2 regions of the Stappia sp. ICDLI1TA098 genome follow, and region 1 is predicted to be linked to the other one. Evidence: riboswitches for the same ligand, from Rfam matches in the RefSeq annotation. Region 1 holds a riboswitch; the other holds the start of a gene.

Region 1 (6,201 bases):
CGGCCCCTACAAGCTCGACAACTGGACGCGCGGCTCCGGCATGACGCTGTCGCGCTACGACGGCTACCACAGCGGCTGGACAAAGGGGCGGCCGATCGATGAACTGCGTTTCATCGTCACCCGCGACGAAGCGACCGTGAAGGCGCTTGCGACCCGCGGGGAACTCGGCATGTCCTCCCAGTACCAGGGCAGCGAGACCTATGAGGCGATCGACAAGCTCGACGACTACCACGTGCTGTCCGTCGACACGGCGACCGGCTTCTACCTGAAGCTCAACAACCAGCGTCCTCCCACGGATGACGTGCACATCCGTCGCGCCATCGCCTACGCGATGGACTATGCGACGATCCGCGAGGTCATCTATCCGGGCAGCGAACTCAAGGGCCCGCTCGCCCCGGCCTTCGCCGACGCCTACGACAACGACCTTCCCGCGCCCGAGTTCAATCTCGAGAAGGCGGCCGAGGAGTTGAAAAAGTCGAAATACGCCGATGGCGGCCCGGTCAAGCTCTCCCACGTCTATGTCGCCAAGACCGCATTCGAGGAAGAGATCGGCCTGCTGTTCAAGGCTACGCTCGATTCCATCGGCTTCGACGTGGACCTTCGACCCGAGCCGTGGAACCGGATCACCGAACTTGCCTCCTCGCCGGAGACGACGCCGAACGTGACGCAGGTCTTCTACGGCCCGACGTATCCGTCTCCGGACTCGGTCTTCTTCGTCCAGTATCACTCGAAGGCCAAGGGCACCTGGTCCTCGATGAGCTGGGTCGACGATCCGCAGATCGACGCTCTCATCGACAAGGCCCGCGAGACGGTCGAAACCGGTCCGCGCAACGAGATCTACAAGGATCTTCAGGTCCGGCTTCAGGAGCGTCAGTCCGACGTGTTCCTGCTTGCCCAGAACAAGCGCATCGCCGCCAACAGTTGCCTCAAGGGCTACTACCAGGTGCCGATGCAGAGCTGGGACTACGACTTCGCCCACATGTGGTGGGATTGCGAAGCCAAGTAATCCAGCCGTTTCAGGAATCCCTCTCCCCCAGGGATGATCGAGCCGGTTCTGCCCGGCCAACTCGGACCCGTCGCGCCAAGTCGCGGCGGGTCTTTTTTGTGCCTCGCCGCGCATCCGCCGACGTCCCGAAGGGGCAACGGCAGACAGGCATCTCTGGGGCGCTTCGGTGAGGGGGCTTCGGTCGGCGGCTCCCGCCGCCATCCGTCTTTCTCAGGTCGCTGTGGGCACCGAAGCGTCGCGAAGCGGATCATAGACGGAATAGCCGTTCCGGCCGCTCCGCTTGGTCTCGTAGAGAGCCGCGTCCGCATCCTGCAGGTGGTCCGAAAGCTGCTTGCCGCTTGCCGGATCCCAGACGCTGAGGCCGACGCTGACGGACGTCTCGATGACAACGCCGATGTGAATGACAGGTGTCGATGACACGAGCCGCGCAAGCGCCTCGGCGAAACCTTCCGCTTCGTCAACCTCACGGACCGGCAGCAGCACGGCGAACTCGTCTCCCCCCAGCCTCGCCAGCACATCCGCCGGCCGCAGCATGCCCTTCGCAAGCCCGGCGACATGAACGAGGCAGGCATCACCCGCGCCGTGACCGTAGGTGTCGTTGATCACCTTGAGGCCGTCGAGGTCGATCATCACCACGCAAACCTTCTCCCCCTGGCGCTTCGCCCGCTTGGCGATCATCGCCGTGCGGTCGCGCATGCCGCGACGATTGAGAAGTCCCGTGAGATCATCGCGCGTCGCGAGGGCCACCAGCTCGGAATTGAGCCGATCGATGGCCATCAGCAGGAAGCCGAAGTTGAGCGTGCTGGTGCCGATGATCGTCGCCATGAGCAGCCAGGCCGCAAAGGAGAAATACTCTTCGTCGGAAAGCGAGCCTGCGACGCGCATCAGATTGGAAATCACCTCGACCGACTGCCCGCAGAGCGCGATGCCGGCGGCGACAAGCGCCACCCTGGTCCCCAGCCCGAGGCTCTCATCCGACTTGAGCGCCAGTGCGCTGAAGATCATCGGAGGTATCTGGATCGCGGAAAAGACGGCGTTCTGCCCTGCCCTGGTGTCGCCTGCTAGCGCGAGGGCAATCACGCAGGCCGTCATGTAGGCCATGGCCAGCGGCCACCGCGCGGAGCGCCCGAGGAAGACCTGTACCCCCTGCCAGATCAGGCTATAGCCCAGGCCGATGGCGACAATGCCGAGGAATGTCCAGAAACGTGCACTCTCGGCGGCCTCGATGAACAGCATGATCCCGCCAAAGCTCGTACAGACCAGCGCCGCCAACCAGAACCGCGCCGCCACGAGTTTCGGATAGGAAATGGCGACACCGGCCCATACGACGGCGATGCCGATTGAATTCAGCAGGATGACGACATAGAGCGTCGTGAAATCGAGAGTCATGAAGGCTCTTTAACTGTCAGGCCCTTGCCGCATCCGGGCGATCTCGCCCGACGCCGCTTGTCATGGCTTGCCCCCCATGCATGCCCAACTGCCCTGTCTGATAAGCCGCCGCCCTGAACAAGTCACTACAAATACCGAGGCAAATTTACGAAAATCAAGCCAAAATCTCGGCGTGTCGCAGCGCAACCGTCGATGGTGTCGGCTCAAGCAGATTGACCGGGGGCGTAGGTCATGGTCTTAGTGGCGACGTCGGTTTCTTTCGAGAATGAAAAGGGAATCCGCCCCTGCGTGACAACAGGGAACCGGAACTGCCCCCGCAACTGTAGGCGGTGAGCTCTCTCCAGATATGCCACTGGGCCAGAAGGTCCGGGAAGGCGGGGAAAGCGTCGATCCGTCAGTCAGGAGACCTGCCGACACGGGTTTCAACACGACCGGGCGGGGTGCCTCGGGGAAAGGACACGACATGGTTTCTTGGACAATCGGGACAGGTTTCGTCCCCGTTCGGATGCCGTGGGGATCCGAACCCTGGTCTTGCGCCGCCCGTTCCGTCTGACGGGAAAGACCAGATGAGCCACATTCTCCGCGCCCTCGGCGCAGTCGCTGCCCTTGCAATCGTTTCGCCGGCCAAGGCCGAGGCAACCCTCTATCCGCTGACGCTGACCAACTGCCGCCTGGAGATTACCTTCGATGCGGCTCCCGCAAGTGCGGTGACCCTTGGCCAGTCGGCAACGGAGATCCTCTATTCCCTGGGGCTTGCGCCCAAGGTCACGGGAACCGCGGTGTGGTTCAACCCGGTGCTGCCGGAGTTCGCGGAGGCGAACGCGCGGATCGAGCGGCTGGCGGACAATGATCCCAGCTTCGAAACCGTGGTCGCGAAGAAGCCCGGCCTCGTCGCCGCGCAATACGAATGGCACGTCGGCGAGGCTGGCATTGTCGGTACGCGCGAAATGTTCCACGACCTGGGCATTCCGACGTACATCCTTCCCGCGGATTGCGACACCAAGGACAATTCGACCGGCGGCGACGGAACGCGGGTCGGAGCCTTCTCGACCGCCTCGGTCTACAAGGGCATCCGCGAGCTGGCGGCGATCTTCGATGTTCAGGAAGCCGGAGAAACCCTCGTCTCCGACCTGAAGGCCCGGGAAGCCGAGGCGATTGCACGCGCCGGCGCGCTCGACCTGCCCGACGACCTGTCCGCCGTCTTCTGGTTTTCGTCCGCCGATCTGGAAATCGATCCCTATGTCGCCGGGCGGCTGGGGGCACCAGGCTACATGATGTCCAAGCTCGGGATCCGCAACGTCATCGAATCGGATGAGGAATGGCCGACAGTCGGCTGGGAGAGCATTGCCAAGTCCGACCCGGACGTGATCGTCATTGCCTACATGGATCGCCGTCGCTTTCCCGCCGACGACATCGAGAAGAAGCTCGAGTTCCTGCGCAACGACCCGGTCGCCAGCCAGATGACGGCCGTGCGCAAGGGCCGCATCATCCGGATGGATGCCCATGCGATGAGCGCCACGCTGCGCACCATCCACGGGCTGGATGCCCTGTCCAGGGCTCTTGCGGACCAGAGCTTCGCCGAATGAGCGAGGCCGCCCTGCCTCTCTACCGTCGCCGGAGCCTTCCCTGGCTCTGGCTGACGCCGCCGGTGCTGCTGACGGCGATCCTGCTCGGCACGGCGATTGGCGAGACCAACATCCCTTTTTCAACCGTCCTGCAAAGTCTGGCAAACCGGTTGTGGGATGCGGGTTACCCTGTCGATCGCATCGACGAGGGCATCATCTGGAGCTATCGCCTGAGCCGGGCCATCGTCGCCGCCGCCTGCGGTGCCGGACTGGCCCTGACCGGCGTCGTGCTTCAGGCGCTGTTGCGCAATCCGCTGGCGGAACCCTACCTGATGGGGCTTTCCGCCGGAGCCTCGACCGGTGCCGTCCTTGTCTCCGTCGCCGGCTTCGGCGCCGGTGCGGTGAGCCTGTCGGGCGGCGCGCTGATCGGGGCGCTCGCCGCATTCGGACTGGTGGTCTTTCTGGCTCATTTCTCCTCCGGCGGCTCCGGTGGCGGCCGTGCAACCCAGGCCGCCGCCGCGATCATTCTGGCGGGCATCGCCGGCTCTCAGCTCTTCAATGCACTCACCGCCTTCATCATCGCCAAATCCGCGAATGCCGAACAGGCCCGCGGCATCATGTTCTGGCTCATGGGAAATCTGTCCGGCATCCGCTGGGAGGATGTCGGCATGGCCGTGGCCGCCGCGCTCTTCGGGCTTGTCGTCTGCCTTTGGCATCGGCGCGCGCTTGATGCCTTCACCTTTGGCGCCGACAGCGCGGCCTCGCTCGGCATCGCCGTGCGCCCGGTGCGCGGCATCCTGATTTGCGTCACCGCGCTGATGACCGGCGTCATGGTGTCCAAGGTCGGAGCCATCGGCTTCGTCGGACTTGTCATTCCCCACGCCATGCGGTTCCTGGCCGGCACGCGACACCACCGCCTGATACCTGCCTCGGCACTGGCAGGCGCGGTTTTCCTGATCGCCGCCGATGTTCTTTCGCGCATCCTCGTGCCGGGCCAGGTGCTGCCCATCGGCGTCATCACCGCGCTCGTCGGCGCCCCCGCCTTCGCGGTCATCCTGGTTCGCGGGAGCCGTCGACAATGATCCTTTCCGCCAGGAATGTCTGTGTGTCGGTCCACGGGACCGGCATCCTGCACGATGTTTCTCTGACCGTCCGCCCGGGCGAATGCCTCGGCCTGATCGGTCCGAACGGATCGGGAAAATCCACCTTGCTGCGCTGCCTCGCCGGGCTGCGCGCGCCGAACGCGGGGCAGGTCACGCTGGATGGCGCGCCGGTTCGGCGGATCAAGCCGCGCGATCTCGCGCAAAGGCTGGCGCTGGTCGAACAGCAGGCGGAGACAACCGACCGCATCACCGTGCGCGATGCCGTCGAACTGGGCCGCACCCCCTTCCTCTCCGCGCTGCGGCCCTGGAGCCGGCAGGACGACGCCAGGGTCGCCGACGCTCTCGAAGCGGTCGAGATGAGCGCATTTGCCGACCGTCTCTGGCACACGCTCTCGGGCGGAGAAAGGCAGCGGGTCCACATCGCGCGCGCGCTGGCGCAGGAACCCCGGATCCTGCTGCTGGACGAGCCGACCAACCATCTGGACATCCGCCACCAGCTCTCGATCCTCGAACTGGTACGAGGCCTTCCCGTCACGGTCGCCATCGCGCTTCACGACCTCAATCAGGCAATGGCCTGCGACCGGCTTGCGATGATGGACCGGGGTCGCCTGATCGCCTGCGCCTCTCCCGCCGAGGTCCTGACCGAAGGCCGGCTGCGCGCGGTCTTCGGGGTCGAGGCGACCTTCCTGTCGCCAGAGCCAGGTTCCCCTCCCTTGATGCGGTTTCGCAAGGCAATCTGAAACAGGTGTCCCGATGAGATTTCTTCTGGCTCTCGCCATGATCATGAATGTCTCCACCGCTTCGGCGGAAACCTACGAGGTGCGCATGCTGAGCCGCGGCGCGAGCGGTCCGATGGTCTACGAACCGGCCATGCTCGCGCTCACCCCCGGCGACAGCGTCCGCTTCATCGCTGCGCAGCGCGGCCACAACGCGGCCTCTATCCCCGAGATGCTGCCGGCTGGCGCCAAGCCGTTCATCGGCAAGATCGACGAGGAAATCACCATCCGCCTCGACGCGCCGGGGATCTACGGCATCAAGTGCTCGCCGCACTACGCGATGGGCATGGTCATGCTGATCACAGTCGGCGACGTCGAGGCGCGGGCGCAAGATATCCCGCAGGACCTGCCGCGCCGCGCCA
Region 2 (6,201 bases), on a different contig from region 1:
CGGTGATTTCCAACGACCCGTCCATCGATCTCGACGCCACGCTGCTCAAGGCCGTGACGGACACGGGCGCCGACCTTGTGGTGATGGCCTCCCACATTCCCAACATCGCCGATCACCTGTGGCCGTCCAACGGCGGCACGATCGCCGCACGCTCCGCCGCATCGGTCTTTGTCGTGCGCGGCGAATGATCCGTCCCAATCCCAGTTCCCCCTGCAGACACAAGAGGAAAACAAAGAATGTCTGACGAGACCAGCACCGGGATCCCGGCGCCCGAAGGTCCCACCGAGCTTATCGATACCGACTTCGAAATCGGTCAGGATAATCTCGAGGGCAGCGTCGGGCCGTTCGGCTTCGACATCCACAATCCAGTCTTCCTCATCTCGTCGCTCGCCATTATCGCCTTCGTGATCTACGCGCTTGCCGCGCCCGAGCAGGCCAGCAGCTTCTTTGGCGCGCTTCGCCCGGCACTGACGAGCACGTTCGACTGGTTCTTCATGATCTCGGCGAACATCTTCGTGCTGTTCTGCCTGATGCTGATCGTCAGCCCCTGGGGCAACGTGCGGCTCGGCGGCAAGGATGCGACGCCGGACTACACCTATTCCGGCTGGTTCGCCATGCTGTTCGCCGCCGGCATGGGCATCGGCCTGATGTTCTTCGGCGTGCTCGAGCCGGTCTATCACATGGCCATTTCGCAGCCGCTCGGAACCCCCTCGCCCTTTGCCGAGGACGGGTCGATCATCGCCGCCAACGTCGATGCGGCAAAGTCCATGGGCCTTGCCGCCACCATCTACCACTGGGGCCTGCACCCCTGGGCGATCTACGCGATCGTGGCGCTGGCGCTGGCGCTGTTCTCGTTCAACAAGGGCCTGCCACTGTCGATCCGCTCGGCGTTCTATCCGATCTTCGGCGAGCGCGTATGGGGCTGGACCGGCCATGTGATCGACATGCTCGCCGTTTTCGCCACGCTGTTCGGCCTTGCCACTTCGCTCGGCCTCGGCGCGCAGCAGGCGAACGCCGGACTGGAGCATGTCTTCGGCATTCCCAACACGACGACCGTGCAGGTGATCCTGATCGTCATCATCACCTCCATCGCGCTCATCTCGGTGCTGCGTGGCCTTGATGGCGGCGTGAAGGTGCTGTCGGAGATCAACATGGGCCTCGCCGCCCTGCTCCTGCTGTTCGTGCTCTTCGCCGGCCCGACCGTGGCGATCCTGAAGGACTTCTGGCAGGGGCTGACCGCCTACGCCACCGACCTGGTGCCGCTGTCGAACCCGTTCGGGCGGACCGACGATGACTACCGCCAGGGCTGGACCGCCTTCTACTGGGCGTGGTGGATCTCCTGGTCGCCCTTTGTCGGCATGTTCATTGCCCGCGTCAGCCGCGGCCGGACGGTACGCGAGTTCCTGACCTGCGTGCTGATCATCCCCTCGGTGGTCTGCGTGCTGTGGATGGCCGTCTTCGGCGGCGTCGCCGTCGACCAGGTGCTGAGCGATCCGGCCACCAGCGCGGTGAAGGCCAATGTGATCGACGCCTACCATCCGGAACTGTCGCTCTTCGCCATGCTGGAGGGGCTGCCGTTCTCCTCGATCACGTCGACGCTCGGCATCATCCTGGTGATCGTGTTCTTCGTCACCTCCTCCGACTCCGGCTCGATCGTCATCGACACGATCACGGCCGGCGGCAAGGTCGACGCACCGGTGCCGCAGCGCGTGTTCTGGTGCACCTTCGAGGGGCTGGTCGCGATCGTGCTGCTGATCGGCGGCGGATTGAGCGCGCTGCAGGCGATGGTGATCTCCACCGGCCTGCCCTTCACGCTGGTGCTGCTGCTGATGTGCGTGGCGATCTTCCGCGGGCTGCAGAGCGAAGCCCGCTGAGCCGGCAAACCGCGATCAGAACCGGCGCGAGGTTCCTGCCCCGCGCCGGCGGACTTGTCCCGATCCGCGGGCAGAAGCAGCCGCTTCTGCCCGCGTTTTGGTCTTGAAACGGCGCGATCCTATAAAAAATGACCTTGTCAGCACTCCCGCGCCGCCCTTAGGATTCACTGTGATGGTTTCCGTGTGGCAAAGCCGAGCACGGATGAAAAGGGAACACGGTGCGGCGTACCCATCAGGGGCCAAGACCGTGGCTGCCCCCGCAACTGTAAGCGGCAAGCGATGCCCAGGATGCCACTGGCCGACAGACGGCCGGGAAGGCGGGCAAAGCAACAGCAACCGCGAGCCAGGAGACCTGCCATCATTGGCGACGTGATTTTCACGTCTTTTTTCAATCGCTTGGCGCACGGAGGGTGCGCAAGGGGGCTTATAATGCATATCGAACCGGGCGTCGTAACCGGCGCCAAGATGATGTTGAGCTACGCAACTGCCGTCGGCTCTGTCGGCCTGATCGCGAAGATGTCCTTCGACACAATCCGCAAGGACGGCGGCTTCGCTGCGCTGGTTCTGCGGTCGGTCATCGCCACCGCGCTCGTCTTCTGCTTCTTCGAGGTGCTCCCGACCCGACCGGTCGGCGTCTCGGAGGTGCACATAATCCTGGGATCGACACTCTATCTGACGCTTGGAGCCGGTCCCGCCGGTATCGGCCTGGCGCTCGGCCTGCTGACCCAGGGCCTCTTCTTCGCGCCAGCCGACCTGCCGCAGTACGCCATCAACCTGACGACGCTGATCGTGCCGCTGTACGCCATGAGCCATCTGGCGCGGCGGATCATTCCCGCCAGCACCGCCTACAAGGACGTCAGCTACGTCCAGGCGCTGGCGCTGTCGACCAGCTACCAGGGCGGTATCGTTGCCTGGGTGGCGTTCTGGGCGCTTTATGGCGGCGGTTTCGGCGCGGAGAACCTGGCCAGTGTCGCCAGCTTCGGCGGCGCCTATCTGACCGTGATCATTCTCGAACCGCTTGTCGATCTGGCCGTTCTGGCCGGCGCCAAGACGCTCGACAAGGCGCGCACGGGACTGCTGTTCCAGTCACGCCTGCATCAGGCCGCGGCCTGAGCAGCGCCTGAGCGGACAACCTCCGCCGCCGGGACGCATTTCGCCTCCGGCGGCGGGATTTGCCTCTGGACACGGCCCACAGAGGCCTTGTCTTCCTCGAGGAACCTGTTTTCCTAGCGGAATCGGGCGCATGGCCGGGTCGCTCTGGTGGATCGTCCAGCTTCCCGCGCCCCGTGAAACCCAATCCGCGTGACCCAAATCGGGGCGCAAGATCGACTCAATGGAAGGATCGACAGCATGAAGAAATTTGCCAGTGCCGCCCTCGCGCTTGCCGCGACCACCGGTGCCGTTTTCCTGACAGGCGCAACGCCGGCACTCGCCCACCTCGCCCCCGGCGAGCACGGTTCCTTCGCTGCTGGCTTCTCGCATCCGCTGTTCGGCACGGACCACATCCTGGCGATGGTCGCCGTCGGCCTGTGGGCCTGGCAGATCGGCGGGCGCGCGGTCTATGTGGTGCCGGCAAGCTTCGTCGTGACCATGCTGGTCGGCTTCGGCCTGGCGCTCGGCGGCGTCGGCCTGCCCTTCGTCGAGCCGGCGATCCTGGCGTCGGTGGTGGCCCTCGGCCTGATGGTCGCCCTCGCGGTTCGTCTTCCGGTCGGGGCCTGCGCGGCGATCGTCGGCATCTTCGCCCTCTTCCACGGCCATGCCCATGGCGGTGAAATCGGCTCGGCCACGCAGCTCGCCTACGCCGCCGGCTTCGCGATTGCCACGGCGCTGCTGCATGCTGCCGGCGTCGCGCTCGGCTTCGGCACGGGCGCGCTGGCGCGTGCCGCCGGCGCCAAGGGGCTGACCGTCACGCGCGTGCTCGGCGGCCTCACCGCGCTCGCCGGCGTCGCCCTTTTCTACGCCTGAGCATTTCCGGCAATCGGCGCGACAGGATTTCGAAATTCTGTCGCGCCGAAACGCAAATTTGCATCGACGGGCCGCCACGGCCCGAAAGGCCCGGACGGATCCCGCCCGGGCCTCTTTTCCCTCCGCTTGCATCAAGTCGACGCTCAGATATCCCCGCGCACGGGCGGGCGGTGCGCTCAGACGCGCCGACAGCCTCTTATTTGGCCGCGTCGCGCCGGGCGATCCAGTCGTGGTCGGGATGGTTCTTGAAGCGCCATTTGCGCAAGGGGCCGGCCATGACGTTGAGATAGTACATCTCGTAGCCGTGCGGCGCGCCGCAGGGGTGATGGCCTTTCGGCACCAGGACGACGTCACCGTCGCTCACCGCCATGGTCTCGTCGAGACTGCCGTCCTCGGTGAAGACCCTCTGGAACCCGAAGCCGGTCGCCGGGTCGAGCCGGTGATAATAGGTCTCCTCCAGATAGGTCATGTCCGGGAAGTTGTCCTCGTCATGACGGTGCGGAGGATAGGACGACCAGTTGCCGGCCGGGGTGAAGACCTCCGTCACCAGCAGGCTGTCGGCGACGTCGCTGTCCTCCATGGCGATCGGATGGATGTAGCGGGTATTGGCACCCTTGCCGCGTTCCTCGAAACCGATGTCGGAGATCAGCGCGACCTCGTGCCCGCTCTTGCCCGGCGCGCTGCATACCGCGAGCGTCAGTCCGGTTGTCGCCGTCGCCGACCAGGCGCTGTCGTTCGGCACATAGAGGCAGGCCGGCTTCTTGCGCTCGAAGACGCTCATGCGGTTGCCAAGCTCGCCGAAGTCCTCGCCGCCGGCGGACAGCTTCGCCCTGCCCTCGACCAGAACGAGGATAGCCTCCCGCTCGCCGGTCTCTTCGGCAACGCTCTCTCCCGGCGCGAGTCGGTAAAGCGTGAAGCCGACGTAGCCCCAGCCGGCGCTTTCCGGCGTGATGTCGTGCACCTTGCCGTGCGCGCCGTTGGGCTTCACCAGAAGATCGGCCATGTCGTCCACTCCCGTTGTTTGGTCTGGTCGTCAGTCGTTCGTCGCCCGGTCGAGGCCGACGCGGCGGGCGGTTTCCCTGAGCGCCTTGAGGCCCATCGACTGATAGGTGAACGGATCTCGGACCAGCGGATCCTGCTCCGCCTCGATCACCAGCCAGCCCGAATAGCCATGCCGGGCGGCACAGGCGAGCACGGGGGCGAAATCGACCGCGCCCTGCGGGTCGCCCGGCACCGTGAAGACGCCGCGCCGGACGCCCTCCAGGAAGCTCAGGCCCTGCTCTCGCACCTGGCGCATGATTTCGGGCCGGACGTTCTTGGCATGGATATGCGAGACGCGGTCCATATGCTTCTCGGCGAGGCGCGCGGGATCACCGCCGCCGAAGAAGGCGTGGCCGGTGTCGAGCAGCAACCGCGTCGCCGGGCCGGTCAACGCCATCAACCGGTCGATCTCTTCCTCGCTTTCGATGATGGTGCCCATGTGGTGATGGTAGACGAGCGGCACGCCCGCGCTGGCGCAATGGGCGGCGACCGTCTCCAGATCGGCGCAGAAGCGGGCGAAGCGCTCCGCCCCGAGGACCGGCCGGTCGTTGAGTGCGGCCGCGTCCTGTCCGTGGATCGCGTTCGACGTCTCGCAGGCGATCAGGACCGGCGACCCCATCGCCTTCAGCCGGGCGAGATGCGGACCGATGGCGGCGATCTCGTCCTGCGCCGATCGCTCCAGCAGGTTGAGCGAATACCAGGCGGAGACGAAGGCCAGCCCGTGGGGAGCCAGCGTCGCCGCAAGCTCGAGCGGATCGGTGGGGAACTTGTGGCCATTCTCGATGCCGTCGAAGCCGATTTCGGCCGCCTGCGACAGGCAAGTCTCGAGCGGGATATGGGCGCCCAGGGTCTGGTCGTCGTCATTGGACCAGGCGATCGGGTTGGTGCCATAGAGGATCATTGCGCGGGTCTTTCGCAAGAGGCAGCCGCAGGCCGCCGGGTGTTCAGGAATTTCTCTGCTTTACCGCCGCCTCGTAGCCGGCGCGGGCGGCACGCACCTGGGGCCGGGCGGACACCTCCGGCACGGCCACGTCCCACCAATGGCCGCCGGCGTCGGTGGTGGCGAGCGGATCGGTGTCGATGACGATGACATGGGAACGCGCCGAGGTCCGGGCACGGGCCAGCGCCTCCTCCAGCGCCGCGATGCCGTCGACCTTCTCGGAGATCGCCCCCATGGAGGCGGCATGGGCGGCGAAATCGATGTCGGCGGGAACCTCGTGGCGGGCGGTGTCGAGCAGGTTGTTGAAGCTCTCGCCGCCGGTGGCCATCTGCAGGCGGTTGATGCAACCGAAGCCGCGGTTGTCAAGCAGCACGACGATGA

Evidence for each region. Region 1 has a riboswitch for cobalamin ahead of ACSLUQ_RS19935 (ABC transporter substrate-binding protein). Riboswitches for the same ligand answer to the same signal wherever they lie in the genome.
Region 2: another riboswitch for cobalamin. It lies ahead of ACSLUQ_RS08705 (energy-coupling factor ABC transporter permease); the one in region 1 lies ahead of ACSLUQ_RS19935 (ABC transporter substrate-binding protein).

Annotation. Positions count from the first base shown of each region.
Region 1 covers NZ_JBTZBT010000005.1:130,573-136,773, reverse strand. The annotation lists gene ACSLUQ_RS19945 (ABC transporter substrate-binding protein) at 1-1,006, shown strand, start outside; gene ACSLUQ_RS19940 (GGDEF domain-containing protein) at 1,217-2,395, opposite strand; cobalamin riboswitch at 2,629-2,824, shown strand; gene ACSLUQ_RS19935 (ABC transporter substrate-binding protein) at 2,962-3,981, shown strand; gene ACSLUQ_RS19930 (FecCD family ABC transporter permease) at 3,978-5,042, shown strand; partial or broken gene ACSLUQ_RS19925 (ABC transporter ATP-binding protein) at 5,102-5,803, shown strand; gene ACSLUQ_RS19920 (pseudoazurin) at 5,817-6,201, shown strand, end outside.
Region 2 covers NZ_JBTZBT010000001.1:1,910,624-1,916,824, forward strand. The annotation lists gene ACSLUQ_RS08695 (universal stress protein) at 1-188, shown strand, start outside; gene ACSLUQ_RS08700 (BCCT family transporter) at 237-1,874, shown strand; cobalamin riboswitch at 2,031-2,248, shown strand; gene ACSLUQ_RS08705 (energy-coupling factor ABC transporter permease) at 2,304-2,987, shown strand; gene ACSLUQ_RS08710 (HupE/UreJ family protein) at 3,225-3,839, shown strand; gene iolB (5-deoxy-glucuronate isomerase) at 4,036-4,842, opposite strand; gene iolE (myo-inosose-2 dehydratase) at 4,873-5,781, opposite strand; gene iolD (3D-(3,5/4)-trihydroxycyclohexane-1,2-dione acylhydrolase (decyclizing)) at 5,825-6,201, opposite strand, start outside.